3 regions of the Halovibrio sp. HP20-59 genome follow, and region 3 is predicted to be linked to each of the others. Evidence: predicted binding sites of a transcription regulator. Region 3 holds the regulator's gene; each other region holds the start of a gene.
The links. The regulator LexA, encoded in region 3, represses DNA repair genes until DNA is damaged. The targets are predictions, from matches to a motif close to TACTGTNTANNTANACAGTA.

Region 1 (10,431 bases), on a different contig from region 3:
TCGGTCAGTAAGCTCAATCCCTTGCAACGTGCCATCAAACAGCGAGCGGTGCGTTGCGCGCACATTCGCAGGCAGGGTCGCCTCATCCGCCGCAAAGCCATGATTTTGGCTGGTAATCATCACAGTGCCTGTAGCAAGGTCCTGCACTGGGTGGTTGGCGCCATGGTGACCGAGGTTCATTTTGACTGTCTTCGCCCCTGCCGCAAGCGCCAGCAGCTGGTGGCCCAGGCAGATACCAAACATCGGAATGTCGGTTTTCAGCACTTCCTGAATCGCCTTGATAGCGTAGTCGCAGGGCGCCGGGTCGCCGGGGCCGTTGGCTAAAAACACACCATCGGGATTCATCGCCAGCACCTCAGCAGCAGGTGTTTGCGCGGGCACGACCGTCAAGCGGCAGCCGCGCGCGGCTAGCATGCGCAAAATGTTAAATTTCACGCCGTAGTCATACGCCACCACATGGTAAGGGCGCTCGCTTTTAGAAGCATCAGCGTAGCCTGCACCCAGTACCCACTCGCCTTCCGACCACTCGTAGGACTCTTTGCACGACACTTCTTTGGCCAGATCCATACCTTTCAGGCCAGGGAATGCCTTGGCGGCTTCCAGCGCCCGCGTGACCGCGTCGTCCCCTTCTGCATCGGCACCCGCTAAAATTGCCCCTTTTTGCGCCCCTTTGTCGCGCAAAATACGCGTAAGGCGGCGGGTATCGATATCGGCAATCCCGAGCACGTTCTGGCTTTTCAGGTAGTCCGACAGCGATTGCTCAGAGCGAAAGCTACTGGCCATGAGTGGCAGATCACGAATCACCAAGCCCGCCGCGGCAATTGAGGCGGATTCCACGTCTTCGCCGTTAACGCCGGTATTGCCGATATGGGGATAGGTCAGGGTCACGATTTGGCGGGCATAGGAAGGGTCGGTGAGGATTTCTTGATAGCCGGTCATGGCCGTATTGAACACCACTTCACCGCTTGTTAGTCCGTCCGCGCCAATCGCGGTGCCATGGAACACGCTGCCATCTTCCAGAGCCAATATGGCGGGTTTGCTCAATGCGGGGTTATTCAAAACAAGATTCTCCCATGCTGGTGGGAGCCTGTGGGGCGCAGGCTCAGCAATTTTTTCATCGTTCACGGCGCATCGTGATAAAACTTTTATCATCAAAATAAGGGCCGTAAAAAAGCGGGACGAAGCCGATAAAAAGAATCGGTTTCATCCCGCTTGTTGTTTGATGCCCTTCAGAGCCGCTTAGCTTATTAACTTAATAACAGCAAACTCAGGGGGCAGGCTTTGGGGCTGACCAACGCAACAAGCGCGCCTTTTAAGATGCCACCCGGCCAAAATTTTTGGAATGTTACAGGAATTTTTGGCCGAAGACTACCCCTTGATGGCAGGGTTGCTCTAGCGCCCTGCTCAAGTAGTGACAGACAAGCTCTTACGCTAGTCCCAATACATCCTGCATGTCGTAACGGCCGTTATCTTTGTCAGCGACCCAGCGCGCAGCGCGTACGGCACCTTTGGCAAAGGTCATGCGGCTGGAAGCCTTGTGAATGATTTCGATGCGCTCGCCTTCGGTGGCAAACATCACCGTGTGCTCGCCGACGATATCCCCCGCACGAACGGTGGCAAAGCCGATTTCTTTGTCAGTGCGCGGGCCGCACTGGCCAACACGCTCAAATACGCCGTGATCTTTCAAGTTACGCCCCAGGCTGTCGGCAATCACTTCGCCCATTTTGATTGCCGTACCGGAAGGCGCATCGACCTTGTGACGATGATGGGACTCTATGACTTCAATATCGTAACCTTCATCACCCAGCGCTTTGGCAGCGGTTTCGAGCAGCTTCAGGGTCAAATTAACCCCGACGCTCATGTTAGGCGCAAACACCATCGCCACCTTATCGCGGTAGCTATCAAGTTGGTTGAGCTCGTCGTCACTCATCCCGGTAGTGCCAATCACAATGCGCTTACCGTGCTGCGCACAAAAGGCCAGATTCGCCAGAGTGACCTGCGGGGCAGTGAAATCAATCAGCACATCAAAGTCGTCAACAATCGCTTCGAGTGAATCGACCGCAACGACACCACGCTTACCTACACCGGCAAGCTCGCCGATATCAGCACCGGCCAATGAACTACCTGGCTCCACGATCCCACCGGCTAGCGTCGCCTCAGCTGCTTGCTCGACAGCATTGACTAACGTGCGGCCCATACGACCAGCCACCCCCACAATCGCAATTCGGGTCATGCGAACTCCTGTGCTCTGCGCTTGGCGCCAAAAATAGACGAATCAATAACTGCTGCGATTATAGCAGACGCGCCGAGGCATTCGGTGCCCTGCTCTTTTTTACGAAGAGGCTTTGCTTAGCTCTCTTAAACAACTTAGCTCTCTCAAAACATTAGTCCTCCCAGACAATTTAGTTCTCCCAAACAACTATCAGCTCTTCATCACCCGCCATGCGAATCAAGTGGCGCTCAATCACGCCTTCGAGCTCATCTAAATGCCCCTCTTCTAGGGTTTCGATGGCAACCACCAACATATCGGGCGCAACGCTCATTAAACAAGCGCCCGTCGGAAAGGTGATTTTGGTTTGCTGGTCAGTTTGCTCAACTTCCAGCTTATGCGCCCAGTGTTTGCTTAGACGATTAATCAAACGCTCGGCAGAAGGCGTAACAACTTCAGCACGGGATAACGGCATAATGACTCTCCAACAACGTAAGCACTTGCTAACTGTAAAAGGCGACAACGATAGCAGGCCGCGAACTCCAACACGTGCTACCAGCCACCATGGCGATAGTGCGTAAGGCAACGTAACAAGCCTAGCAGGTAGCTTATAAAACACCGCAAGACGGTAATGCCACCCAAACGATAATCAGTTACAATAGCAACTCGGTCGCCATGCTGTCATCGGCAACCTTAGCGGTGGGCAACGCCAGCTTGTCAGCGCCGCACAAGCGCTGGTGCAAGAGCCCGATATATTGATGCTGGATGAACCTACTTCAGCGCTCGATCTCAATCGTCAGATCAATCTGCTGACCGTGCTGCGCCGTCTGGCCGACGAGCGCAATATGCTGATTCTGGTGGCTTTGCATGATCTTGGCCACGCGCTACGTTTTACCGACGCCTCAATGGTGCTCGAAAACGGACGCCTGATCGCCTGCGGCCCCACGGCGGAAGTGATTACCCCTGCGCTCCTGCGCCAGGTGTATAAAGTCACCGCTCGCATTGAGTCGTGCTCGAAGGGGCGGCCTCAGCTTATTGTCGAAGAGGCCGTTTAAGCCGTCGCCCTTCCATGGCCGCTAGCGCTACCCCGCTTAACATCAGCGGTAGCGCTAGCAAAAACCCACTGGAAACGGGAATGCCAAACAGCACCCAATCAGCGAGTACCGGCCATACCAAGGCAATATATTCGAAAGGCGCCAAACGCGACGCCTCAGCGTAGCGTAAGGCGAGCGTCATCGCGATATGCGCAGCACCGCCAAACAACCCCGATAACACTAAAAGTGCAAACTCCACTTGGGTAAGCGCCGCCCAACCCAGCGGAAGCGTTGCCAGCCCGGCCAACGCAGCCACCAGGATAAAGTAGAAGGCGATTGAGGCCGCCGTTTCTGTTCGCGAAATCCGCCTGACAGTGAGTAGCGCCCCGGCAGTTAACAGCGCACTCAGCGCTCCTAGCGCGTATCCGACAGCTTGGCCGTTACTCGAACTGGCATTAAGCCCGGGTAAAATCAGCACTGCGACCCCGGCAAGCGCCAGCACCACGCCGCCCGCGCGATTAAGCGAGAAGCGCTCCCCCAGAAGCAGCACGCCCCCCAGCGCCATAAAGACCGGCGTCAACTGGGCGAGCAGGGTTGCCTCGGCGACGGGCAATAGCGCCACCGCGGCAAAAGAGGCAAACATCGCCGCCGCCCCCAACCCAGAACGTAGCACGTGCCCCAGCGGGCGGCGCGTGGCCAGCCCCCTGGGGAACTCTCGCCGCAGCAGAAGGAAAACGACAATCGGCAGTAGCGCAAACAGCGAGCGGAAAAACACCGACTGCCCTACCGGGACTTCGTCACTCACGGCTTTAATGCACACCAGCATGCCTGTAAACAGTGCACCGGACAGTACGCGTAGCCAGATGCCTAAGCCAAGCCGTTCGTCGCTACCCACCATTACGTCTTATTCCCTTATAAAAAAATAACCCCTTACAGAGCAAGGGGTTATTGTCAACTTACAGGTAACAGAGTACCACTGAAAGCATCCTTTAAAGCGCTATATTACGACTTTATGTCTTCAAAGAAGCTCTTCACGCTATCGAAGAAACCGGTTTTCTTCGGCGAGTGGCTGTGGCTGTTGCTACCGTCGAAGCTCTCTTGCAGCTGGCGCAGTAGGTCGCGCTGCTCGTCGTTAAGCTTCACCGGTGTTTCCACGACTACTTTGCATAGCAGATCACCCGGCATGCCGCCGCGCACAGGCTTCACGCCTTTGCCACGCAGACGGAACAGCTTACCGGTTTGGGTTTCCGGCGGAATTTTCAACTTCACACGGCCATCGAGTGTCGGCACTTCAAGTTCACCACCCAGCGCTGCATCAACAAAATTGATCGGCACTTCGCACTGCAGGTGCCTACCGTCGCGCTCAAAGATGTGGTGCGGCTTAATAGCCACCTGCACATAAAGATCACCGGGCGGGCCACCGTTAACGCCGCTTTCACCTTCAGCGTTCAGGCGGATACGGTCGCCGGTATCCACACCGGGCGGAATCTTAACGGAAAGCGTCCGCGTTTCACGCACACGCCCATCGCCGTTGCACTTGTGACACGGCACCTTGATTTGTACGCCGGTACCGTGGCAAGTGGGGCAAGTCTGCTGCACCGCAAAAAAGCCTTGCTGCATGCGCACTTGACCGTGGCCGTGACACGTAGGGCAGCCTTCTTTTGTGGTACCGGGCTCAGCACCATCACCATCGCAACGGTCACACTCGATATGCCTCGGCACGCGGATGTCTACCGTAGTACCTGAAACGGCGCTTTCTAAATCCAGCTCTAGGTTATAGCGCAAGTCAGACCCGCGCGCTGGCGAATTAGGCCCACGACGGCGACCGCCGCCTCCGCCAAAGATATCGCCAAACACATCGCCGAAAATGTCGCTGAAGTCGCCAGCACCGGCGCCACCGAAACCACCACCGCCGCCGCCACCTTGGCCATCAACGCCGGCATGACCAAACTGGTCATAGGCAGCGCGCTTTTCGCCGTCGCTCAGCACTTCATAGGCTTCGGACACTTCGCGGAATTTTTCCGCCGAGGTTTTATCGTCCGGGTTTCGGTCAGGGTGGAATTTTTGCGCCAGACGGCGATAGGCCTTTTTGATCTCTTTCTGATCGGCCCCTTTTTCGACACCCAGGACTTCGTAATAATCGCGTTTGGACATAGGCCCTACGCCTCCTGGTTAGCTACGCATTCAACTTTAGGCGTCTCGGCTGCGGAAACAGCAACGCGGGAGTTAGCTCCCGCGTCACCACTTTCCTTGGCAGAAAGAGGTTAATTACTGCTTTTTCTGATCGTCGTTAACTTCTTCGTACTCGGCGTCAACCACGTCATCTTCCGGCTTGGAGCTTGTGCTCTCAGCGCCTTCACCGCCCTCTTGCTGAGCTGCTTCGGCTTGCTCGGCATACATTTTCTGAGCTAGCTGACCAGAGGCTTCGGTTAGCGTATCCAGTTTCTTCTGGATCTCATCGGCATCGTCACTTTTCACTGCTTCTTCCAGCTCGGTGATGGCCGTTTCAATCGACTGCTTTTCGTCGTCAGTGGCTTTATCGCCCGCTTCTTCTAGCGTTTTGCGCGTGGCGTGAATCATGCCATCGGCTTGGTTACGCAGCTGAACCAGCGTTTCGAACTTTTTGTCCTCTTCAGCGTGAGCTTCAGCATCGCGCACCATCTGCTCGACTTCTTCCTCTGACAAGCCGCTAGACGCCTTAATGACAATCGACTGCTCTTTGCCAGTGGCCTTGTCTTTCGCCGAAACGTTCAAGATACCGTTGGCATCCAAATCGAAGGCGACTTCAATCTGCGGCACGCCGCGCGGTGCGGGCGGAATGTCGGCGAGATCAAAACGACCCAGCGACTTGTTCTGCGACACTTGCTTACGCTCACCCTGTACGGCGTGGATGGTCACCGCCGTTTGGTTGTCATCCGCGGTTGAGAAGGTTTGGGTCTTCTTGGTCGGGATGGTGGTGTTCTTTTCGATCAGCGGCGTCATCACGCCACCCAGGGTTTCGATGCCCAAGGTGAGCGGGGTCACGTCGAGCAACAGTACGTCTTTAACGTCGCCGCCAAGTACGCCGCCCTGAATCGCAGCACCAACGGCTACCGCTTCGTCCGGGTTAACATCTTTGCGCGCTTCTTTACCGAAGAAGTCTGCGGCATTCTTCTGCACCATCGGCATGCGTGTCTGACCACCGACCAGGATCACTTCGTCGATTTCAGACGCGGACAGGCCAGCGTCTTTCAGTGCCACTTTGCACGGCTCAAGCGAGCGTTGGATCAGGTCTTCAACCAGCGATTCCAACTTGGCACGGGTCACTTTCACGTTCAGGTGTTTCGGGCCGGTGTTATCGGCTGTGATATAAGGCAGATTAACATCGGTCTGTTGGGCGCTTGATAGCTCGATCTTGGCTTTCTCAGCGGCTTCTTTCAGGCGCTGCATGGCCAAGTTGTCACCCGACAGGTCAATGCCGCTGTCAGACTTGAACTGGTCAACCAGATAGTTGATCAACGCCAGATCGAAATCTTCACCGCCCAGGAAGGTGTCACCGTTAGTGGCCAACACTTCAAACTGGGTTTCGCCATCAACATCGGCAATTTCGATGATAGAGATATCGAAGGTACCGCCACCTAGGTCATAAACCGCGATGGTTTTGTCGCCGCGGGTTTTATCCATGCCGTAGGCCAGTGCAGCAGCGGTCGGCTCGTTGATAATACGTTTAACTTCAAGCCCCGCGATGCGACCGGCGTCTTTGGTGGCCTGACGCTGGCTGTCGTTGAAGTAAGCCGGCACGGTAATAACGGCGTCGGTCACTTCTTCGCCGAGGTAGTCTTCGGCGGTCTTTTTCATTTTCTTCAGCACTTCCGCACTCACCTGCGGCGGCGCCATCTTCTTGCCTTTTACTTCTACCCAGGCATCGCCGTTGTCGGCTTCGGTGATTTTGTACGGCACCATTTTAATGTCTTTCTGGACAACGTCGTCTTTAAAACGACGGCCGATTAGACGCTTGATGGCGTACAGGGTGTTTTCGGGATTGGTTACCGCTTGACGCTTGGCCGCCTGGCCTACCAACGTTTCACCATCATCGGTGTAAGCGATGATGGAAGGCGTGGTACGGCCGCCTTCAGCGTTTTCAATAACCTTAGCGCTGTCTCCATCGAGCACGGCCACACAAGAGTTAGTGGTGCCCAGATCGATACCAATAATACGTCCCATAGCAAATACCTCGAATTCGGTTGTTACAAAACTGAAAATTTAGCTTTTAAAGCTTTTTGCGGGATGTCCCGCAGGGTTACCCCTTATTTGGGGGCCGCTGCTAGCTTTTCAAGGCTTTTTTCACACCTTGTGCGCCATTGGCTTAACTGGCTTTCTGACTCACCACCACCATGGCCGGGCGCACCAAGCGTCCATTGAGCAAGTAACCTTTCTGCATCACTTCCATGACGGTGTTTGGCTCCAGGTCCGGATTCGGCACCATGGTCATCGCCTCGTGCACTTGAGGGTCAAACGGCTCGCCGTGGGGCTCAATGCTTTCAACCCCAAACTTATTGAGGACATCCAGCTGCATCTTCAAGGTCATGGAGACACCTTCACGATGAATTTCTGAGGCGCCTTCTTGCATGGTCTCAAGCGCTTTTTCCAAGCTATCCACCACTGGCAACAGCTCTTTGACAAATTTTTCCAAGGCAAACTTGCGCGCTTTTTCAGCGTCTTGTTCAGCACGGCGGCGCACGTTTTGCGCTTCAGCAGCGGCGCGCAATGCCTGATCTTTGGCTTCAGCCAAGCTTTGCTCCAATTCTTCGACCTTTTCAGCCAGCACTTCCGCTTCGGGATTGCCTACGCTGCCTTCTAACGACTCTTCGTCATTGATCAAGCCTTCTAACTCACCTTCTGCCAAGCGCTCTTCTGCGGCTTGCTCAGCCGCCTGCTCGGCGCCATCCGCTTCTTGCTCTTGGCGAGCCAGCTCGTCATCCAACGGAGTTTGCGGTTCTTTTGCCATGTTGTGCTCCTAAAAAGATAAGGCGCTGCCACACCGGGCGACGCACAAAAAATAAGGCTTTAGCTAACTATCCACGCTATATGGGGGCCATAAATGTCATCTCAAGAGGGCGCATTGAAGTGAGTTATTAACTACTGTATAAAACAACAACTATTGGATAAGTATCCAGCTTCTGTGCCGTACCGCCTCAGGAGGCGCCATGCTCACTCAGCTCGCTATTCAAGATTTCGCCATCGTCGATCATTTAGAACTCGACTTGACCGGTGGTATGACCGCGATTACCGGGGAGACCGGGGCAGGAAAATCTATCCTGCTAGGCGCCCTTGGGCTATGTCTGGGCGAACGCGCAGATGCCGGCAGCGTACGCCACGGCCGCGAACGCACGCACCTCTCCGCACGCTTCGACATCCAGCACCTGCCTGCCGCCGCCAAATGGTTAGCGGCTCGCGACCTCCCTGCAGAAGAGTGCTTGCTGCGCCGAGTCGTCACCGCCAACGGCCGCTCCAAAGCGTGGATTAACGGCCACCCGGCGACCATTTCAGATCTCAAGTCACTCGGCGAACAGCTGATTCAGGTCCATGGGCAACATGCCCATCACGCTTTAATGCGCGAAGAGACCCATCTAACATTGCTTGACGATTACGCCGGGCTTGGCGATACCGCGACGCAATTAGCCGAGACATTTCGCGAGTGGCGCAATGCGCGCCGTCAATTGAAGAAGCTGAGCGAAGCGGGCAGCGAAGTAGAAGCCAAGCGTCAGCTGTTGCGCTACCAGGTTGAAGAGCTTGACCAGCTCGGTTTGGCAGAAGGCGAACTGACCACGCTGGAAGAAGAACAGCATACCCTTGCCCATGCCGAAGAGACGCTACGCGAAACCCAGTTTGCCGCCGACTGCTGCGCTGGCGATGAGGGTGGCGCGCTTTCGTTACTCAACCAAGCGTTCGCCCACCTAAGCGCCCTGCCGGGTAGCGACAAGGGCACTCTAGCCAATACGCTCGCCATGTTGAGCGATGCGCGTATCCAAGTCGAAGAGGCCTCCAGCGAGCTTAACCGCCTCGCGAGCACCACCGAATTAGACCCAGAGAGGCTGGCCTGGGTGGAAGAGCGCATGACCGATGTGCACCGGATTTCTCGCAAGCACCATGTTGCTCCTGAAGAGCTCTGCGCTCTGCATGCCAATTTACAGCGGGAAGTCGCGCAACTCGAAGAGGGAGGCAACGACCTTGAGGCACTTGGCGCCCAAGTGGTCGAGTACCGCGAGCGCTACCGCCAAGCCGCTAAGAAACTCAGCGATAAACGCCAAAAAGCCGCGCTACGCCTGGGCAAAGAGGTACAGCAGCAGCTGGGCTATTTGGCCATGGGCAAAGCGCGCTTTGAAGTGGAAGTGACCGCGAAAGACGCGCCTTCTCCTGAAGGGCTTGATCGCGTGCAGTTTTTGATTAGCGCCAACCCCGGGCAACCCGCACGCCCGCTGACCAAAGTCGCCTCTGGGGGTGAATTATCGCGGATTAGCCTGGCGATCCAAGTCGTCGCGGCAACGCATTCGACGGTGCCCAGCTTGGTGTTTGACGAAGTGGACGTCGGCATCTCAGGTGCCACCGCCGAAATAGTCGGGCAGCTCCTGCGCAAGCTGGGCGAAAACGGCCAAGTCATGACCGTAACCCACCTGCCCCAGGTGGCGGCACAGGCGCACCAGCACTTACATATCGAGAAACAGGCGAAACGCGATACCACCCTGACGCAAATGGCACTACTCGATGAACAAGGCCGCGTCAGCGAGCTAGCGCGCATGCTGGGCGGTGTAACGCTTTCGGACCAAACGCTCGCCCACGCGCGCGAGATGCTGCACGCTAGCCAACGCCCACCGCACTGACGGGAGCGCCTCTCAGCGCTTGCAGACCGCTATACGTACAACAAAAAAGTTATGCTTAGAAACAACAAAAACGCTCCTGACTACTCAGCCAATTTCACCGGCAGTGAAATCAACTAGGTAGTGCAGGAGCGCTTACTGTTGCGACCCACGATGTTTACTTTCTATTCGTAGGCCCGCTGTCTTGCCGGGTTACGTCAGACCCACGCGGGCGGACGTAAAGCACCAAGGCATGATCCACTAGTTCGTAGCCATGCTCTTCAGCGATTTCTTGCTGACGACGTTCAATGATTTCATCGACAAACTCAATGATTTCGCCGCTTTCAAGGCA
Region 2 (10,431 bases), on a different contig from region 3:
AAACGGTAAGTCGGTGGATATTTTCGGCCACCCGGTGAACTACAAAACCGGCCCGATTGTATGGGGGCAAACCGGCTCCAATGGCCAGCACGCCTTCTTCCAGCTACTGCACCAGGGCACCCGCTACGTGCCCATCGACTTTATCGCCTCGCTCAAGCCCGAGCCCGGCGTGGAAGACCACCACTTCGCCCTACTGACCAATATGCTCGCCCAAGCCAACGCCTTTATGGAAGGCAGCCAAGGCGATAGCAAAGAGCTAAGCCAGCACGACCCCTACAGTTGCCCCGGCAACCGCCCTTCAAGCACCCTACTGCTGGATGAGCTAACGCCAAAAAACCTGGGCGCGCTGATTGCGCTCTACGAGCACAAGGTATTCGTGCAAGGGGTAATCTGGAACATCAACTCCTTTGACCAGTGGGGCGTACAGCTCGGCAAGCGCATCGCCGGTGAGATCAGCGAACGCATCGACACCAACGCCGCTGACTTCGACACCTCCACTCAAGGCCTGCTGGAGCTGGTGCGTGCTCACTTCCCCAACGGTGGCAACGGCGAAGAGGAAAGCACGCCGGCCAATGCCGAGAAAAAGCCATCACGCAAGAAGCGTTGAACGGATAGGTTGGTAAATCAATAGAAAAGGAACGCTTTGGCTTTATGAAGCCAAGGCGTTTTTAGATTCCTGGCCGCAGACTGCGATGCCAGCCAAAATGGTCTGCACCTCGGGCAGCAAGCAGGCACATCCCGCATAGCCAAGCCTAGCTAAGGGGACGTTAGGCTTCATGCTCCTCTGTTCATCCTGTGCCGTTGTCATGGGATTGCGTTTCTTATTCAGCAAAATCAGTAAGTATATCGCTATGGAATGGAGTAGACGTTGTGAGTCAACTATCTATCACTAGTCCGGACTAATGCCCTAGTCTAGTTGTCAACAACTCTGTAACGATGACCTTAGCTTTTACAGCTGCTTTCAAATCTCCCATAACATGGGCCTGGATGGTCGCTCCTTCTTTTAAAACTGCTATGGCTTCCGACAGCATAGTCACCGTTTTGTCATCCGAGAATAACCGCGAAACATATAGTCTTATCAAACCAAGCATTGCTCTTTTGTGGCTAGCGCATTGTTGGTGAATGGGATGGCTTAAATCGCTGAATTCAGCACTCACATTGATGAAATAACAACCATGGAAAGCATGTATCAGCTTTTCCCTCTCATTAAACCAATCATCAAGCGCATCGAACAAAGCATAAATCGCGCCCTGACCATCAGATGCACGCTGGGTTCGTCCTTCGATCCAAGAAAAAAACTGAGAATCACGATAATCCACCGTCGCAGCAACCAAGGCTTCTTTACTGGAAAAATAAGTGTAGAGCGTTTTCTTTGCCACGCCTGAGTCAGCGATGACTCGGTTGATGCCAATAGCATGCACCCCATAACGGTAAAATAGTCCAAAGGCGACCGAGACCAACTGCTCTCTTCTCTCCACGCTGAAACCTCACATTGATTTTGTCTAGAACATATTGACGCCTGGAGACCGATCTGTCTACCATGATCAGGGTAGACAGATCGGTCTCCACTACTCCAGCTTTTACCATGAGGTTGCTTCATGAAGATTGCGCAGATTTTCCCTGTTCAACAAAAGACAGCTCTTCTAGCAGGCATAGGTGCTACCGGCTGCATAACGGCACTTAGCTTTATAAGTTCACACAGCGAAGCTTTATGGTTAATGGCGCCATTCGGCGCAACCATGGTAATACTGTTTGGATTACCCACCAGCCCATTAGCACAACCACGCAATGTTGTTGCGGGTCACTTAATAACAGCATCTTTAGGCCTTATTGTGGCGCATTTTTTTGGTGTGCATGAATGGACGCTAGGTCTGGCGGTTGGGTTATCGATAGTAGCTATGATGCTTACCAATACCATCCATCCGCCTGCTGGAGCTAACCCTTTATTGATTATGCTGGCGGGTGAGAGCTGGCACTTCTTAATCACACCTGTAGCGTCCGGGGCCATACTGACGGTGGGTTTCGGCTACGTGTATCATCGATTTATTTCTGGGCAACAATACCCCAGGCAATGGCTATAGGGTAATGGGCTTAAATGCATTGAATGTCGATTGGCATTTAATTAGTAGAAACGGATTAACGACTCATAACATCACTGCCAGTGCAGCTGCTTCGCTAAGCGCCTGCTTTTCATCTGAGGCATAGCCTGTTTATTGCTGCCTCAGCAAACAAAGGCCAGCACATAATTTCAAGCGCCCTTACTGAATAGTTTTTGAAATAGACGCTCTGACTCTTTCAGGCCATCCTCAGTGAACAGGATAGACTTTGCCTTTCCAACGGGGTTCTCAATGAACCCTTTTTCGTGAAGCCTATTCATGGCATCCCAGTCAAAGGATTTCCAAGCCCGACCGCCATCATGCAAAGTCAGATACAGCAAAGCTAGTACGGCCTCGTCTATTTTCTCTTCATCAATCTCCATAGCTCATCCTCAGGTGATCCGCCTTATTCACAGCGCTCATACTGTCCTTTTCGATAGCTTACGCCCGACTCATCCGTCAGGTTGGAGCCCCAAAGCGGAGGAAAAATAGTCATAGTGCAACCGATTGTTAAAGCCTGCCAAATAGCCAGAACAGATTCACTACCGCCGGGATGAACGGTCATATCATTGGATGTCCCAATACATAATATGTTGAGGCCCCGCAGCCCCACCCAAGTAGTGCTCACCTGTCTCATGAAAGCCCGCCTTCTGGTAACAGGTGTATGCCGCTGGGTTCTTACAGTTCACGGTTAGATAGAGTCGAGGGTAGTTCGCATAGTTTTCTTTTAGATAGGGAAACAGCGCTTTTACCGCCGACGTCCCGAGTCCTCTGCCCTGTTGCTTGGCGTCAATGAGAAACGTGCGTAGGCCTATGCTACCTTCAGTGCAAAAATCATATTCATCAGCGTAGGCTATATCGATTTTGAAGCACCCTATCAGCTGATCATTGTGTTTAATCAAATATAGATGGGTAGCCTCATTTTTATCAGCGAGAAACCCCTTAGCGGTTCCCACAAACTTTTCTTGATCATCGCGCACTGTGATATTGCCCACCTCAGCGGTATCCGAAGTATTCAGTTTTTCTAGCTTGATCATCGAATTATCACCGCTTTACAGGGGATTTCAGAACGCTCATTTGCACTTTCTTTCGCTAGCTCAATAACCGCATGTCCCAACTGAACTAAAGTGGCGAAATTGGGTGTCGTTTGTGGCTTTAGGGAACGATAGGCGCTGGTACGGCTTTTGATACCTGCTTTGGCAATGACTTGGCTATGCCCAAACTGCTCCACATAAGAGCGAATGGCAGCCTGCAGAATGTCGGGGCGCCCTTCCTGCATAGAGTCCCAAGAAGCTTGCTTAATGACATCCTCCATTTCCTGCACGTTGAAGCTAAGAGCTGCTGTTTTTTGCACGCCTTTTGTCACTGCACGTAGGGTGCTCGCAGAAAGCTCGTTGCCACGCCAGTTGAGCGCCCCATCCGCGGTTAGTGAGAACTTTTGGAAGTCTTTAATTGCTGAAAAGGGTGCCTTGCTAAAATAGTCTGATAGATCAGCAACGCCATGAAAACCATCGCTAAAAACCAGTTCAAGCTTATATGGCCCAACCAAATCCACATCAATGATCTTTAACATACGTCACCTAACTTGCCTGGATTTTCACCATTTACTGCTTTCTGCCACATATGCATTAGCTGCTCACGATGCTCGGCAATGTGGTTTTCAGCCCGCTTACGTTGCTTACTGGGCAAATATCCCTCTAAGCACTTACTTGACTCAATAGCGATTATCAATTCATAGCCACCATATTTCACGTGTACATGGGGAAGCTTGTGCTGCTTGTTATCAAAAAAATACATACAAAATGAAAGCCCTAGCAGAGCATCAATCTCTGGCATGAGCACCTCTTGAATTACACCCTGAAGACAGAATAGCACCGTATCTTAAAAGAGACAAAATAATCATCATCCTCCCACCTCATCCATAATAAGCGCCAGCAAATCGGTAACGACGATATTCACAAAGGCTTGCTTAAGCGGGCCTGCCTTGCGCCTTTAAACAAACGCCATATACTGTATATATAACCATTTATTTTTATACAAGTCAGAGGTGGCAAATGGCGACGCCCGATCAAACGTCTAGTGTTTCAGCCGTGCGCAAGGGTCGCGGGGCAACTTACGACCCTCACAACCGTTTTGCGCCTACCCGTAGTGTGGCGGAAGATGACGGCTGGTGGCGGGAGGAGGCGAAGACGACCATCGCCACCGAAGTGCGTGAGGAGGTAAGCAAAAGTGCTTTGTCGTGGAATCGCTCGCCGGACTTACCTTTTGATCGCTCGCTGAACCCTTATCGTGGCTGTGAGCATGGCTGCGTCTACTGCTATGCCCGACCCTCACATGCCTACTGGGACTTATCGCCAGGGCTGGATTTTGAAACCAAACTGATTGCCCGCAGTGGATTGGTAGAGCGGTTAACCGAAGAGCTGTGCCACCCTAATTACGTGTGCCGCCCGATCAACCTTTCCGGCAACACCGACTGCTATCAGCCGCTAGAGGCCACCTACCAGACCACCCGCCGCTTGCTGGAGCTGCTCCTGGAGTGTCGCCATCCGGTAACGCTGGTGACTAAAAGCACCTTAGTGCTGCGCGATTTGGAACTCCTGGCGGAGATGGCCGAACACCGGCTGGTGCGCGTGTTTGTCAGTTTGACCAGCCTGGATGCCAATTTGAAACGTACCTTAGAGCCACGGGCGGCATCGCCTCAGGCGCGCTTGCGGGCGATTCGTGAACTGAATACCGCGGGTATTCCAGTGGGTGCACTGATTTCGCCGGTTATTCCGGGGTTAACTGATCATGAAATCGAAAAACTCTTGGAAGCCGCCAGCCGTGCAGGGGCGAGAACCGCCGCCTGGATGCTGCTGCGTTTGCCCTATGAAGTGGCGCCGCTGTTTGAAGCGTGGTTAGAAGCCCACTACCCGGAGCGCGCTGCGAAAGTAATGAGCCTAATGCGTCAGTGCCGTGGCGGTAAAGCGTACGATGCCAAGTTTGGTAAGCGCTTTCGCGGTGAAGGGGTATTTGCCGATTTAATTGCCCAACGCTTTGCCCGCGCAAGCCGCCAGTGGAACATGCAGGAGCGTACCGAGCAGGGTTTGAACACCCGGGATTTTCGCCCACCACGAGCGCAGCAGGATTTATTCATTTAAGCTAAGCAGCACGCGCATAAATCAGCTGCAAAGGAAGCCGAATGCCTGCTATAAGCAAAACCAAATCGAGTTTTTACCGCCGTTTATACGTCGCCCATTTGATCGAACAAGGCGTTGCCAGCGTGCCCGCACTCATCGAGGCCACCGGCATGCCGCGGCGCACCGCCCAGGATACGATCGCCTCCCTTGCCGAGCTGGATATTGAGTGTGTCTTTACGAAAGATGACGGCGAGCGCCACAACATTGGCCGCTACCAGATACGAGATTGGGGAGCGATTGACCCGCGCTGGGTGGCTACACACGCCGAGCAGCTTAAACAGGCGCTCGGCTATACTATTTAGTCATTTTCATCCGGTTCTGCCCATGCCAGCCGTGCAGCGTTAAGGGTTACCGTCAGCGAGCTTGCCGCCATGGCGAGCACCGCCACTAGCGGGGGGATCGCCATCAGCACCACAAGCCCGAGAGCCAGGGTGTTGTAGAGCGCCGAAAAGAGCAGATTCTGAACCATGATGCGCCGCGCACGTTTAGCAATGCTGAGCAGTTTCACGACACCACCGATCCCCGGCGTCATTAGCTGTGCGGAAGCACCCTCCCGGGCAGCTTCGCTGGCACTCAGTGGTGCGATGCCCACATCGGCCGCGGCCAAACTCAAGGTATCGTTTAAGCCATCCCCCACGTAGAGCGTTGGCGATGGCAACCCTTGCAAAAGCCGCGCTTTGGATTCAGGCGAGCGCTGAGCATAGCAAGCTTCACGGGCAAGGCCTATCTGCTCACCTAACCAACTAACTGCCCCCTGCCGATCACCGCTGATCATTGCCACCACATACCCTGCATCTAGCAGATGTTTCACACTTTTTTCAGCGTCTTCCACCGGTTGATCAGTAAGGTAGAGCGTGGCTAACCAGCCTGTACCATCAGCCACCATCACTTGAGAAGCAAAGGCCAGCGTTGTGTCTTCCTCTTGGTCTGGCAGCACAACCTGCTGTTTGGTTAGCCAACTAGCGCTACCGACTATCAGCCACTCACCGCTGTTAAGTTGCACGCGGCGGCCTTCCCCTGGGGTGTCGTTAACCTGCAGGCATTTCTCAGGGTGATGATTGTCTTGACGGTTCGACCAACGCGCTAACGCTTGTGCCAAAGGGTGTTCGCTGCCAGCAACAGCGGCCCTGAGCTTGCGCTGCAAGGTGTACTCATCAACGCCTTCCCGTGCCTGCCAGTGCAGCACCGTATGGCTGCCAGTGGTTAAGGTGCCGGTTTTATCCAACGCTACCGAGCGAATGTGTGCCAGGGTTTCGAGCGCTGCCGGGTCGCGTAGCGCAACACCCTGCTGCATGGCCTGGCCGCTACCGGCAAGACTTGCCAGCGGCACCGCAAGCCCCACGGCGCAGGGGCAAGCAACCACTAACACCGAAAGTGCGCGCACAAAGGCTTCCTCCCAGCCCAGCCCAAATAGCAGCGCAACGGGCAGCGTTATCATCGCTAGCACTAGGGCTAGCGGGCTTAGCCAAGCGGCAAAACGGTCAGCCAGCTTCTGTAATTCACCTTTTTTGGCCTGATAGCGGCGCATTTCGTCACATAGCTGATCCAGTCGCCGCTTGCCTACGCCTGCACTCACCTGCATGACCAGCGGCGTTGTCCCCAAGTAGCGGTAGCCCGCGTAGACCTTCTGTCCGGCATAAAAGTGGCGCGGCAGGCTTTCGCCGGTCAGCGAGGCAGTATCGATCCAACCGGGGATTTCCAGAATCCCATCAAGGGCTATCAACTTACCGGGCGCTAGCTTGACGCGCGTACCCTTCGTCACTTCATCCACAGGAACCGATCCCCAGCGCCCGTTCTGCCAAACCGTAATGTCATCATTTGGCAGCGCCAGAGCATCAAGCGCTTTTAGCCCGCGGTGACGGCACAGCGTTTCCACCAGTCGACCAACGAGTAAAAGCACAATAAGCATCACCGCCGTGTCGAAATAGACCTCGCTAGAGCCGCGCCATAACAGCCAAGCCGAAACCATCACAGCACCAATAACGCCAAGGCTAACCAGCACATCCATACCGGGGCGCTTGGCGAGCAGCGTGCGCCATCCGGCCCGGTAAAACGGTACCCCTGCGAACAGCACCACAGGCAGGGAAAATGCCCCCGACACCCACGCAACCACCAACTCAACCCGCTCCGAAGGCAATGCACCCGCATATATCAATAGTGAAGCGAGCATCGTCCACATGCCTAACAGCGAACCGACCATCAGCCTCAGCGTCAGGTAGCGGCTCTCCTCTTCTAAACGCCCATGGGCATCCGCCACCGGCTCAAGTTCTGTCAACCGATAGCCCAGGCGTCTAATCTTGGGGGCAAGAGTAGAGAGCTGAATTAAGGAAGGCATGCCACTGATGCAGAGCGTCGCGCTTGGGTAGTGGACGCTAACCTCACGCACGCCTTCAAGCCGCTTTAGAGAGCCTTCCACGGCCAGGGCACAGCTGGTGCACCACATACCGTGTAGGGTATAGAGCTGCTCATCCTCTTTGCTAAAGGCATCGCTTACAGGCAAGGCGGAATGCCCATAATCGGCATTGCCGCAAACACAACGCCTAAGGTAGAGAAAAGATACAGCCCGGCAGAAACCGTGGCATTAAAGCGCAGTCGCCCTTCATGACGTTTGGCCATGCGGCAACAGCCCACCGTTAACGCTGCCAGTAACGCAATCGCCGCGATACTGACCACAAGCAGCATAGCGTTCACCAGGGTGAAGATGCCCTGCTCGGGAGCAGGTGGCGCCACTGAGCAGGCGACTGCGTGCCCGCCGTAAACGGCCACGAACCAGATACACCATAGCGTTAAGCCAATGACGAAATGTAAGGGATGGGTGAGATTTAAACGCTGCATCGTGATGGACATTAGCTTAGCTCCCTATCACGCGAGGCAACACCGCAAGCGCGCCCACGAGTATCCAAAACGTCACCAGATTATAGCGCCACCACTGGGCAACCACGGCGGGTTCGAAAGGCGCATGGGCACCCACATAGCCATAACCTACCCGCAGGCCCTGAAGCAAGGTAAGCACCGCACCTAAACCGCCGTGTAACAGCGCATAGGCCAGCCCGACCATAATGATCGCATCATGGGAGGTTTCGGTAACCGCCAAGTCTGCACTCAGCAGCACCCACAGCGTTACCGCTACCTGCACAAAGCCTAGGGCACTGATGCTATACATGCCCACTGCCAGTCCCGCATCCTTACCCTGGCGCAAACCGCGCACCAGTTTTTCGAGAATTACCACGCCAGCGGTTAGCGCCACCCCGGCAAGGATCAGCCCCACCAAGGAGAGCGGTGAGGTCTCGGGCATCCGCCACTCAGGGGACACTGTCCATAGATAGAACCAGCCAAATAGGTAAGAGAGAAAGAACGAACCATTGGCGAGCAGCGTGATCGACATGGCCCATAGGCCTGGACCATCCATGGTGCGCGAGTGGAGCGGAGGGTCGCCGGGAGCTACCTCGGCATCCGGCGCTGCTTTTGGATGGGCACCATTCTCCCAAGACCAGCGCAGTAGAAATAGGCCAGCCACGACAACGGCGATACCGGCTAGCGGATATAGCCGCGTCAGCAGGCTTACACACACCACGGCCAGCGCCATGGCAGCAAACAGCGGCCACCAGGAGTTACCCGGCAGATGAATGATTTCCCGCACTTTGCCGGTCAAAGGGTCAGTGCCCCACATCTCCCGTCGGCCATGGGTAGCCACCGCCAGGCTATGTTGCCCTTCTGCCATGGTGCGCGGCAGATCCGGGTCATCCCATAGTGGGTGGCGCGTCTCGATCTTTGGCAGGCTGACAAAGTTATAGGCGCTGGGTGGCATACTGTTGGCCCACTCCAGGGTATCCGCGTTCCAGGGATTGTGCTTAGCGGGTTTGCCGAAACGGAAGTGCAGCGCAAAATCGAGCAACACCATGGCAATCCCCGCCGACATAATAAAGCTACTCATGGATGACAGCAGGTTGAAAATATCCCAGCCCATGCCCGTTTCATAGGAGTAAACCCGCCGCGGCATACCCAGCAGGCCAGTCCAGTGCATGATCAAAAAGGTGCCATTAAAGCCCGAAAAGGTGAGCCAAAAGCCCCATTTGCCGAGAGTTTCTGAAGGCATCCGTCCTGAAAAAAGCGGCAACCAGTAGTAGAGCCCGGCAATCAGCGGAAAGAACATCCCGCCAACCAGCACATAGTGCATATGCGCCACCACAAAGTGGGTGTCGTGCACCTGCCAGTTAAAGGGCACCAGCGCCAGCATTACCCCGGTCAAGCCACCACACACGAAGATAATCAGGAAGCCCACGATCCATAACATCGGCAGCTTCATCTTGGGCTTGCCCAGCCATAGCGTGGCCAGCCACACAAACACCTGAATCGCCGTAGGCACCGCCACCAACATACTGGCGGCGGAGAAGAAGGCTTGGGCCAGTTGAGGAATGCCCACGGTAAACATGTGGTGAACCCAGAGCCCGAAACTGATAAAGCCTGTCACGGTAATGGCGAAGACCACCCAGCCGTAACCAACGATCGGACGACCAGCAAACACTGGTATCAGCGTGGAGACAATGCCCGCCGCAGGCAGGAAAATGATGTAAACCTCAGGATGGCCGAATAGCCAAAAGAGGTGCTGCCAAAGAATCGGGTCACCGCCACCGGCCACTTCAAAAAAGGGCATCCCCACTGCGCGTTCAAGCTCCAGTAGAATACTGCCCAGAATCAGCGGCGGGAAACCGACCACGATCATCAGCGCCATGGCGAGGATATACCAGGCAAACAGCGGCATTTTGTGCAGCGCCATGCCCTGGGTGCGAGTACGCAGTATCGAAACCACCAATTCGACCCCGGCAGAGAGCGCGGAGATCTCAACGAAGGTGATCCCCAGCAGCCAAAAATCTGAGCCCAATCCCGGTGAGTACTCGCTGCTACTGAGCGGGGTATACATAAACCAGCCGCTGTCTGGTGCCATCTCTAACACCAAGCTAAACGACAGGATGATGCCGCCAAACAGATAGCACCAGTAACCCAGGGATGTTAGCCGTGGGCAAACCAGATCACGGGCACCGATCATCTTGGGAATCATATAAATCGCCAACCCTTCCAGCATTGGGATGGCGAACAGAAACATCATCACCGTGCCATGCATGGTGGTGACTTGGCTATAGATATCCGGCGACATA
Region 3 (10,431 bases):
AGTGCTTTGGGGTGGACGCCAATCATGCGGTTAATAATGAACTCTAGACGCGCCAGCCCAACGCCTGCATGGGGCAAGCTGGCAAAGCCGAATGCGCGGTCGGGATTACCCACATTCATCATGATTTTAAAGGGAATTTCCGGCATGGCATCAACACTGGAGACTTTGCAGTCAAAGTCCAACAGCCCTGCGTAGACATTACCGGTATCACCCTCCGCACAGGAGACGGTGACATCGATTCCTTCTTGCAGTTGGGTTGTGGCATCGCCACAGCCCACCACCGCGGGAATCCCTAACTCACGGGCGATAATGGCGGCATGGCAAGTACGCCCGCCTCGGTTAGTCACAATGGCCGAGGCGCGCTTCATGATCGGCTCCCAATCGGGGTCAGTCATATCAGTGACCAAAATATCGCCATCATGTATTTTGTCCATATCATCCGGACTCAGCACGACTTTGACAGTACCCCGACCAATGCGCTGACCAATCGCGCGACCAGTGATTAGCGTGCGACCTTTTTCACGCAGCTGGAAACGCTCAAGCTTGCCGCCTTCCTGTTGGGAAACCACAGTTTCAGGGCGCGCCTGAACGATATACAACTCACCATCGTCGCCATCCAAGGCCCATTCGATATCCATGGGCCGCTGGTAATGCTGCTCAATGGTCATTGCTTGGCGCGCAAGATCCATCACTTGCTGATCATTCAGGCAGAAACGGCTTCTGTCGCTATGCGGCACGTCGATAGTTTCCACCGATTTACCCGCGCTGGCATCCTCACCGTACACCATTTTGATCAGTTTAGACCCCAAGTTGCGGCGCAGCACCGCCGGGCGGCCTGCGGCTAACGTCGGTTTATGCACATAGAACTCATCCGGATTCACCGCGCCCTGTACCACGGTTTCACCCAAGCCCCAGGAGGCGGTAACGAAAACCGCATCGCGAAAACCAGACTCGGTATCCAAGGTAAACATAACGCCCGAAGCACCGATCTCCGAGCGGACCATTTTCTGAACACCGGCTGATAAGGCGACATTTTCGTGGGCATAGCCACGATGCACGCGGTAAGAGATCGCGCGGTCATTAAACAGCGAGGCAAACACTTCATGCACCGCACGCTTGATATTGTCAAAACCCTCGATATTAAGGAAAGTCTCCTGCTGGCCAGCAAAAGAAGCATCGGGTAAATCTTCGGCGGTAGCCGAACTGCGCACGGCCACTTTTAATTGCGGGTGTTGCTCTTGCAACTGGCCGTAAGCATCGCGCAGGGCTGCTTCAAAGGTGGGGGGCAGCGGTGTATCGATAATCCATTGGCGAATATTACGACCGGCTTCAGCCAAGGCCTTAACATCGTCGACATCTAAGCGGGCTAGCGTCGCGTTGATGCGTTCGTTTAATCCTTCGTGGGAGAGAAATTCGCGGTACGCATGGGCCGTGGTGGCAAAGCCACCGGGCACGGTCACGCCAACACCCGACAGGTTGGAAATCATTTCCCCTAGCGAGGCGTTTTTACCCCCCACGCGTTCGACGTCTGCCATGCCCAGCTGATCGAACCACAGAATGTACTCTTCCACGTAACCCCCTCGCTCTTAGAAATCGACACGATCACTGATATGGGCATTAAGACCATGGACCATGGATTATTAACTGGGACACACTAGCACCGCGCCAATGTATTCGCCATTGGTCTAACAGCGAAGAGAATGGAGGATTTTTACAACAAACGCCCTTTTTCGGCCCGTTATGTAGTCGGCCGCAATAGCCAACGTCTGAGGCGCAGAAAAGTTGTGCTAATAAACCGCACGGGACACAATAGTTGGACTATTCACCAGTGGATTTCGTTATGAAGCGTACGGCGTTTTTTATTTCTGATGGCACCGGTATTACGGCGGAAAGCTTAGGTCGAAGCCTACTGGCCCAGTTCAGCGACGTTGAAATCGATATGCTGACCAAGCCTTATATCGATACGCTGGATAAAGCCCAAGCATTAGCTGAAATCATCGAAGCGACGGCGAATCGCGACGGACATCGGCCGATCATTATCGACACTATTGTCGACCAGCAAATTCGCAACGTTATCCGTCAGGCGTCGGGCTTCAAAGTTGATATTTTCTCGACCTTCCTGGAGCCGTTGGAACAAGAATTGGATACCCACTCGTCGTATAGCGTGGGGCGGACTCACTCGATTGGCAGTGACGATGTGTACATGGATCGTATCCATTCGGTGCACTTCGCGCTGGATAACGACGACGGCGCACGTACTCATCAATACGATAAAGCCGATATCATCCTGGTCGGCGTTTCGCGCTGTGGCAAAACGCCAACCTCACTGTATTTAGCTCTGCAATTCGGCATTCGAGCAGCCAACTACCCGTTGACTGAGGATGATTTAGATGAAGACGGCATGCTAAAGCTACCCAAGGCCCTAGCGCCGCATCGCCACAAGCTGTTTGGCTTGACCATTGATGCACGTCGTTTAGCCGCTATTCGTAACGAACGGCGCCCCAACAGTCGCTATAGCTCAATGGACCAGTGCCTGCAGGAGGTCGAACAAGCAGAGTCACTTTACCGCACTATGCATATCCCGTTTATTGATGCGACGCGCTTCTCTGTGGAAGAAATTTCCACACGCATGATTGCCGAAACCGGGCTAGCCAGGCGTTTTTCTCCCCGCTAGCCCTGAAGTTGCTGGGTTACATTACATACCCTTGGGGGCAAAAATACCCGGTGCATTGCGCCAGTAGCCTTTGTAGTCCATGCCAAAGCCAAACACATAGCGGTCAGCAACTTCTAGACTGCAGTAGTCGGCTTTAAGACCCGGCACTGCTTTGCGACTGTGCTGCTTATCCACCAGCACCGCTGTGGTAACGCTGGCAGCTTGGGCTTCTTTACAGTAAGCCAAAATGGCCGCTAGCGTTGCCCCTTCATCCAGGATGTCATCGACAATGACCACGTGGCGGCCAGCCATCGGCACCTCTGGTGAGACGCGCCAAAACAGCTCGCCTCCTCGCAGCTCGTTGCGGTAACGCGTCGCGTGTAAATAATCCACTTCCAGCGGAAAGCCCAATCGGGTGAGCAGATGCCCGGTGGTAATCAACCCTCCGTTCATCACGCAGTAAAAAACCGGCAGTTTATCGCCTAAATCATGGGTGATGGCTTCCGCCATGCGATCAAGCGCCCGCTCTACCTCCTGCTGAGAAATTAGGCAGTCGGCGTTATCCATTAACTCGCGCATTGAGTCTAATGACGCTAATGTTTGCTTATCCAACGTTGACATCTACCAACTCCACGGCGGGTTAAAAGCCTTAATAATCTTGGCTCATCTCAATTTAGGTGGCGTATTTCATTAGCGATTTGGCTTTGGGTTATTCGCCAACGCTTCAAGCTTAGCGTGGGCGCGACGCCAACGACCGAGCGCGCTCAGCGCATCCAAGTCGGGCCGGGCACGGCCATAGCGTAATTTAGCCGGACGCTTAGTGCTGATCCCCTGGCATGCGTCCATCACGTCAAGCGCGGCTTTTCGATCATTACATACCAGCAGCATATCGCAGCCAGCAGCTAAGGCAGCGCGAGCGCGCTCCCTGGGCTCACCGGCCTCATGAGCGCCAGCCATACTTAAGTCGTCAGAAAACACACAACCCTTAAACCCTAGCGACTCACGTAACATCCCCAACCAGCTAGGTGAGAACCCCGCGGGTCGCGAGTCAAAGGCGCTGTAAATAACATGGGCCGGCATGACGCCTTCCAATTGTCCGGCTAAGTGGGCAAAAGGCACAAGATCGTGCTTTTTAATCACCTCTAGCGATCGGTCATCTACCGGCATTGAAACGTGAGAGTCGGCAGCCACTCCACCATGGCCTGGGAAATGTTTGCCCACTGCAGCCATACCCGCATCGTGAAGGCCGTCAATAAAAGCGCTACCCAGCTTGGCCACATGCTGTGGGTCGCTGCTAAAACTGCGGTCGCCAATAACGCTGGATAGGCCACTTTCCACATCCAACACCGGAGCAAAACTTAAATCCAGCCCGCAGGCGGCCATCTCCATTCCCAGCAGCCAGCCAGCGTCTTTTGCCAGTGCCAGGCCATCGTCAGGGTTAGCGCGATAACTCTCACCGATACGCGCCATTGGCGGAAGACGCGTTAAGCCCTCTTTAATGCGCTGAACACGCCCGCCTTCTTGGTCTACCGCCAACAATAGATCAGCACGTACACGGCGAATGTCGCTACACAACTTGCGTACCTGATAGCCATTTTCGACATTGCGGGCAAACAAAATCACCCCGCCTACCGTGGGTTCAAGCAGCAAGCGTTTTTCTGCAGCCGTCAATTTGGGGCCTTCTAGGTCAAGCATGACCGGGCCTAACGGTTGAGTCATCGTGATAGGTCCAAGCAAAGGGAGGAAGATTCTAGACGATCGTCCAGCAGTGTCAAAAACTGATTAATCAAAGCTCTGCCGACCGCCGTGCAACCAAACGGAGGTACCGGGCAACGCTAACGCAAAGATAGTTAACAGATCACTGTTTCGTAAACGGATACAGCCATGAGAGGCAGCTACCCCCATGGGTTGATCAGGCGGTGTGCCATGAAGGTAAATATAGCGCCGCTGAGAATCAACCTGACCTCCCCGGTTGACGCTCTTTTCCAGCCCGCACAGCCACAGGATGCGGGTCAAAATCCAATCGCGCTCAGGGTGAGCCTCGGCTAATGCGGCGTTAAACACTTCGCCCGTCCAGCGTCGGCCACGAAACACCGCGTTTTCCGGCAAACCGTGACCAATTGCAGCGCGCACATAGTGCCAACCGTGGGGAGTCTTGCCGCTGCCATTGAGTTCCCCAACCCCTGCTGAACCTGAAGATATTGGACATTCATAGCGCACTGTAACGCCCTGCCAGCAGCGTAGCTGTTGTTGGGCAGTGTCTATTTCCAACCAAATATTTTCAGTGGGAGGGAGTTCAGCTAGCCTGGGCGTTCGCATGATTTCCTTCTTCTATTGAGAGCGGTAACGGCGCATTCATGGCGGCCACTACGACTGGGCGCAGCCGCCTGACTAAATCTCGCACGCTAACCTGTTCGTGATAATCCTTTTCGGCAATATCACGCAGTGCATCAAGCCCCGACAAGGTAAAAATCACCGTGCCTAACATAAAGTGTAGTCGCCAAAAGCGTTCTACGTCGGGTAGGTCGGGTGTGGCTTTGCGCACCAGTTCGGTGAAGCGCGTAAACACGCCGCCATATTCTTGTTGAATATGGCGCCTTAAATGCCCCTGAGCCTGACTGTAGGCTAACCCCAGCAGACGCATGAATACTTTTAGGCTATTGCGCTCGGCGGGCACTGCCAGAACGGTGGTCGCCATGGTTTCAAGCAGGGTTTCTAAAGGGATAACGCGCCCGGCATGCTGGGTTTCAAGGTCGTCAAGCGCGGTGTGAAAACGTTGGGTAAAGGGGTCTAGATAACGTGAAAAAACAGCCTGAATGAGCGCTTTCTTTGAACCAAAATGATAATTCACAGCGGCTAAGTTAACGCGCGCTTTGCTGGTAATGTTGCGCAACGAGGTTTCTGCAAAACCGCGCTCAGCAAACAGCACTTCAGCGGTATCGAGAATACGTATCACTGTATCAGATTGAGCCATTGCGCTCTCCGGGGGAAACAGGTGTTTAAAACGTTTCAAAATACTAATCTATAACGTTGGTTGGCTCAACGCTTGATTTGTTAGCAAAATAATTGGCTATACATTAGCAAATGAACAGTTTCAAACGATTAGTCGAATCATTCAGAGATCGAAATTTGGCCATCAATAGTGCATATACTGGATAGAGGAACATACTGTATACTTAACCACTTATCGACTAAGTTGCCATTTTTCTTGTTATCGTTTATTCACTTTTCTGGAGTCTGGTATGTCGCGTCCGCTAACCGCTCGCCAACAGCACGTATTTGATTTTATTGTTAAAACCATGGGTGAATTTGGCTACCCGCCGACACGGGCTGAGATTGCCATGGCGCTGGGTTTCCGCTCGCCCAATGCCGCCGAGGAGCACCTGCGCGCGCTGGAGCGTAAGGGCGTTATTCGTATTATCCGCAACACATCACGCGGCATTCGTTTGCCCAACCAAGAACCACAGGAAACTCTGGATACCGCTGCCAGCAGCGTACCCGCCAACCTTGAGGCGCCGTCTCATACTGGACTCCCGGTGATTGGCGAAGTGGCGGCAGGAAGCCCCATTTTGGCCGCTGAGCATATTGATCGCTACTGCCCTTTGCCAGCCGAGTACTTCACCCCAAAAGCCGACTACCTGCTGCGTGTGCGGGGTTTATCCATGAAGGATATCGGCATTTTAGAAGGTGACTTGCTGGCGGTTCACCGCACGGAACGAGTACGCGACGGACAAATCGTTGTGGCCCGCTTAGACGATGAAGTCACCGTTAAACGCTTCAAACGCCAGGGGCACCAGGTGACATTGTATGCGGAAAACCCCGAATTCGATCCGATCAAAATCGACCTTCGCTCACAGTCGCTTGATATCGAGGGTGTCGGCGTAGGAGTTATTCGCGGCGGCAATGGCCAGGCGTTGGGCTGAGCCGCAGACGGCAGCGCCTGGCGCTTGCTCCAATGCTATTGCGAGTCGATATAGCGGTGGTCATTAAAGGTGGCCACCCAGTCCGGATGGTAAACTAACAAAATGCTCAACAGCATGCCGGTAATAAACGCTTCTGAGGGCATTAGTAACGGTAAAAAGCGCGCATATTCCTGGGCCAGATAGATCGCTTCAGGATCAGTCCCTGCGACGATAATCAACAGCACCGCCGCCAGCCCTCCTCCCAGCGTTGCCAGCGCTGCACCGAAAAAACCACAGGCGAATAGAAACACCATCAAATTATCCGGCAGGCGGCGATCTACCAGCCGCCATACAACGCCAATCACAGCAGCAGGGACAATGCCCGTTACCAGCACGTTGGCCCCCAGCAATATCCATTCGTTGCGACCAATCACCACCATGGCCACATTAATCAACAGATTACTCACCAGGGCTAACGGCACCTTAAAGACCAAAGTCATCAACACGGTGAAAACAAGATGCAACGTTAGCCAGTCGACCGCCTGAGCGCGTAACTGCCACATCAAGACCACCGCCAGTGTGGCACCTAACCAGCGGTGTTGAAGCGCTGTATCTTCAATCAATACCTGCCAAGGCCGCCGCCAAAGCACCCATGTCATGACCACTAATGAGAATAGCGACGTCAGTAGCAGCGCCCAGGGCGCCAACACGCTTTGCGCAAATGACATGGCGGCCTCTCTGATTTAAGAGCGTTAGCTGAAAACAACCGTTTTATTGCCGTGAACCAGTACGCGATCTTGCAAATGCCAGCGCAAGCCCCGAGCCAGAACAGCTTTTTCGACATCACGCCCAAAGCGCACTAAATCGGTAGGCGTATGACAGTGGCTAACGCGATGGATATCCTGCTCAATGATCGGCCCAGCGTCGAGCTCCTCGGTCACGTAGTGGCAAGTAGCTCCGATCAGTTTAACGCCGCGCTGATAGGCCTGATGATAGGGCTTGGCGCCAGCAAATGAGGGCAAAAAGCTGTGGTGAATATTGATCACCTTACCCGCATAACGCGCGCATAGTTCGGGCGGTAGAATTTGCATATAGCGCGCCAGCACAACGCAATCGGCGCGCGCGTTATCGATTTCAGCCTGCACCTGGGCAAACGACGCCTGCTTATCGTTGGGGTTAACCGGCACATGGTGGTAAGGAATGCCGTACCACTCGGTGAGCGAGCGCATATCATCATGGTTGGAGATAACACCGACAATATCGCAGTCCAACTCGCCAGCCTGCCAGCGGTAAAGCAAATCGACCAGGCAGTGCGACTCACGAGACACCATAAGCACCACACGCCGGCGCGATTGGGTATCTACCAGCGCCCACTGCATATTGAACTCGCTGGCCACGGGCTCAAACGCAGCACGCAGCTCCTCTACCGACATGCCTACCGAATCCGCTAAAATTTCATAGCGCATAAAAAAGCAGCCGGTTTCTAAATCAGAATGTTGGCTTGCTTCGGTAATGGAGCCGCCCTGCTGGGCAATAAAACTCGATACGCTGGCAACAATGCCCACCCGGTCAGGGCAGGACACGACTAAACGATAATAATGCGACATGTTAGCTACTCTTGATCTATTGCAACGCTACGTACGAAAAACCACGAATCAGCGACTAAGGAGGTAAACGAGGCGGCTAGTGTAACGGAAGGCCAAGGATGATTGTTAGCCGCTCCTGCCTTCCGTATAGTTGAAAGACTACTTTTTAGGCTTTTCATAACTAATGTATTCACCACGCGTTCAAATTCGTCCCCGTCGTCGACCACCGCTGCGCTTGCTGCCGCTAGGGGGATGCGGTGAGATAGGTATGAATCTAACGCTCTATGGGTATGATGATCACTGGATCGCCGTCGACTGCGGCATGATGATTCGTCAGGATCTTCCCAATTCGCCGCTTCAGGTACCCAATCTGGATACCCCAAAAGCGCTGGATATTATACCTAAAGCACTGTTTATCACCCACGGTCACGAAGACCACATTGGCGCGGTTGCCTGGCTATGGCCGATGTGGAACTGCCCGATTTATGCCACCCCGCTGGCAGCTGGCTTGTTGCGGCTAAAATTTGCCGAGCATCAACTGAGCAGCGACGCCATTCAGGTCATTGAACCCGGCGAAGCGCTTGAGAGTGGCCCGTTCACGCTCCGCTACTTGTTGCTAACTCACTCGATTCCTGAAAGCTGTGCCTTGATGATGATGGTCGGCGGATACCGCGTTTTACACACCGGCGATTGGAAACTCGACCCAGAGCCGCTGATCGGCACGCCGATGGGTGCCGCTCAATTCCGAGCGCTAGCGCCAATCGATTTATTAGTTGGCGACTCCACTAACGCGCCTATTCCCGGTCACTCCGGCAGCGAGGGGGATGTCGCCAGGGCACTGGCTAAAACCCTTGCCCGCTGCAAGGGCCGCGTCGTCGTGTCTTGCTTTGCCAGCAACCTGGCGCGGGTGCTTGCCATTGGTCGCGCTGCCCAGCAATGTGGGCGGCGGATCAGTTTAATGGGCCGTTCTATGGAGCGCATGGTCAGCGTAGCGCGGGGGCTTGGCTATATGGATGATTTACCCCCACTGGTGCCTAATCAAGACCTGGGTTATTTACCCCCGGATGAGGTCGTGATTATCGCTACCGGCAGCCAGGGGGAGCCTCGGGCAGCACTGCAACGTCTCGCCCAGGGCAGCCATCCGTTTGTGGATCTACAGCCTGGCGATAACGTTATTTTCTCGGCCAAAGCCATTCCAGGTAATGAACGACCGATTGAACAACTCAAAAGACGTTTAGCTCACTTGGGTGTTCAACTCTATGACGAAGCCAATCACCCCGAGCTGCATGCCACCGGACACCCTGCACGGGAAGAGTTGATTAAACTCTATCAATGGGTCAAGCCGAAGCACCTTATGCCTGTTCATGGAGAGGCGCGTCATCAGCAAGCCCATCAGGCGATTGCTCAGCAAATGGATATCCAGGCGCCGTTAGCGCCGGTCAATGGTGATTTGCTGAGCTTCGATAGTCATGGCCTGCGCTGCGAAGCACGCTATCCGCAGCCCCCCTGCATCGTCGCCCAGAACAGCGTGGTGCCCCATCCGGGGTTAGAAAGCAGCATCACCACCGCTCGCCGCGGCAGCTTATACTTAGCGCTGCCAGTGACCGCAACGGACACTGGTTGGGCACGTATAGGCCGTTTAATGCTGGATTCCTCCGGGGCTAGCCCACTGGATGAAGACAGCTTTAGCGACTGGCTGGATGATCAGCTTGGGGAGATTACCGCCGATACCCTTGCCGACCTGCGTCATGCGTTACAGCCCCGCTTGATTCACTGGTTAGCGGAACATATGCAGCACCTGCCCGACGTTCACCTACAGATTATGGCCGCCGAAATGCCTGAGGATGTCAGCTTGGATAACGCCAGCGCGCCGCGTCCTGCTGATCGGAGTGGCGTTCCTTGACCCAATACTCGCCTTGGGTAGAGTGCTCTTTCTTCCAGAAAGGTGCCTGCGTTTTCAGAAAATCCATAATAAAATCGCAGGCTTCGAACGCCTCACGACGATGGGCGCTGGCAACTAGTACGCGCACAATAGGATCGCCCGGTGCCAAATAACCGACACGGTGGATAATACGCACCGCCTGCAGCGACCAGCGCTGCCACGCCTGTTCACCAATTTCAGTCAGCGTGCGTTCTGTCATGCCCGGATAGTGTTCCAGGGTCAACCCCGTCACCTCGGGCGTTTCATTAAAATCGCGCACCAGACCGGTAAAGCTGACGACCGCCCCGATATCGCTGCGCCCCGCCAATGCATCATCATAGCCGTACGCCATTGCAAAAGGCGCAGCTT

Region 1: a site for LexA is predicted at 8,363-8,382, ahead of recN (DNA repair protein RecN). Genes of this name have one in related genera too.
Region 2: a site for LexA is predicted at 4,105-4,124, ahead of RZA33_RS15685 (PA0069 family radical SAM protein). Genes of this name have one in related genera too.

What each region holds. Positions count from the first base shown of each region.
Region 1 covers NZ_JAWJUW020000018.1:5,312-15,742, reverse strand. The annotation lists gene carA (glutamine-hydrolyzing carbamoyl-phosphate synthase small subunit) at 1-1,044, opposite strand, end outside; gene dapB (4-hydroxy-tetrahydrodipicolinate reductase) at 1,427-2,233, opposite strand; gene RZA33_RS16355 (DUF2218 domain-containing protein) at 2,403-2,684, opposite strand; gene RZA33_RS16350 (ABC transporter ATP-binding protein) at 2,893-3,264, shown strand; gene RZA33_RS16345 (DMT family transporter) at 3,242-4,141, opposite strand; gene dnaJ (molecular chaperone DnaJ) at 4,246-5,397, opposite strand; gene dnaK (molecular chaperone DnaK) at 5,512-7,446, opposite strand; gene grpE (nucleotide exchange factor GrpE) at 7,589-8,230, opposite strand; gene recN (DNA repair protein RecN) at 8,430-10,103, shown strand; gene fur (ferric iron uptake transcriptional regulator) at 10,258-10,431, opposite strand, start outside.
Region 2 covers NZ_JAWJUW020000016.1:22,877-33,307, forward strand. The annotation lists gene pgi (glucose-6-phosphate isomerase) at 1-607, shown strand, start outside; gene RZA33_RS15655 (TetR/AcrR family transcriptional regulator) at 900-1,478, opposite strand; gene RZA33_RS15660 (HPP family protein) at 1,599-2,081, shown strand; gene RZA33_RS15665 (DUF6429 family protein) at 2,249-2,479, opposite strand; gene RZA33_RS15670 (GNAT family protein) at 2,663-3,133, opposite strand; gene RZA33_RS15675 (DUF2442 domain-containing protein) at 3,130-3,669, opposite strand; gene RZA33_RS15680 (DUF4160 domain-containing protein) at 3,663-3,932, opposite strand; gene RZA33_RS15685 (PA0069 family radical SAM protein) at 4,151-5,236, shown strand; gene RZA33_RS15690 (winged helix-turn-helix domain-containing protein) at 5,278-5,577, shown strand; gene RZA33_RS15695 (cation-translocating P-type ATPase) at 5,574-7,718, opposite strand; gene RZA33_RS15700 (hypothetical protein) at 7,766-8,122, opposite strand; gene ctaD (cytochrome c oxidase subunit I) at 8,127-10,431, opposite strand, start outside.
Region 3 covers NZ_JAWJUW020000020.1:34,808-45,238, forward strand. The annotation lists gene ppsA (phosphoenolpyruvate synthase) at 1-1,571, opposite strand, end outside; gene RZA33_RS16990 (pyruvate, water dikinase regulatory protein) at 1,841-2,674, shown strand; gene RZA33_RS16995 (hypoxanthine-guanine phosphoribosyltransferase) at 2,696-3,274, opposite strand; gene nagZ (beta-N-acetylhexosaminidase) at 3,344-4,372, opposite strand; gene RZA33_RS17005 (L,D-transpeptidase) at 4,436-4,972, opposite strand; gene RZA33_RS17010 (TetR/AcrR family transcriptional regulator) at 4,950-5,627, opposite strand; gene lexA (transcriptional repressor LexA) at 5,896-6,576, shown strand; gene RZA33_RS17020 (energy-coupling factor ABC transporter permease) at 6,612-7,283, opposite strand; gene purU (formyltetrahydrofolate deformylase) at 7,308-8,162, opposite strand; gene RZA33_RS17030 (ribonuclease J) at 8,410-10,044, shown strand; gene moaE (molybdopterin synthase catalytic subunit MoaE) at 9,989-10,431, opposite strand, start outside.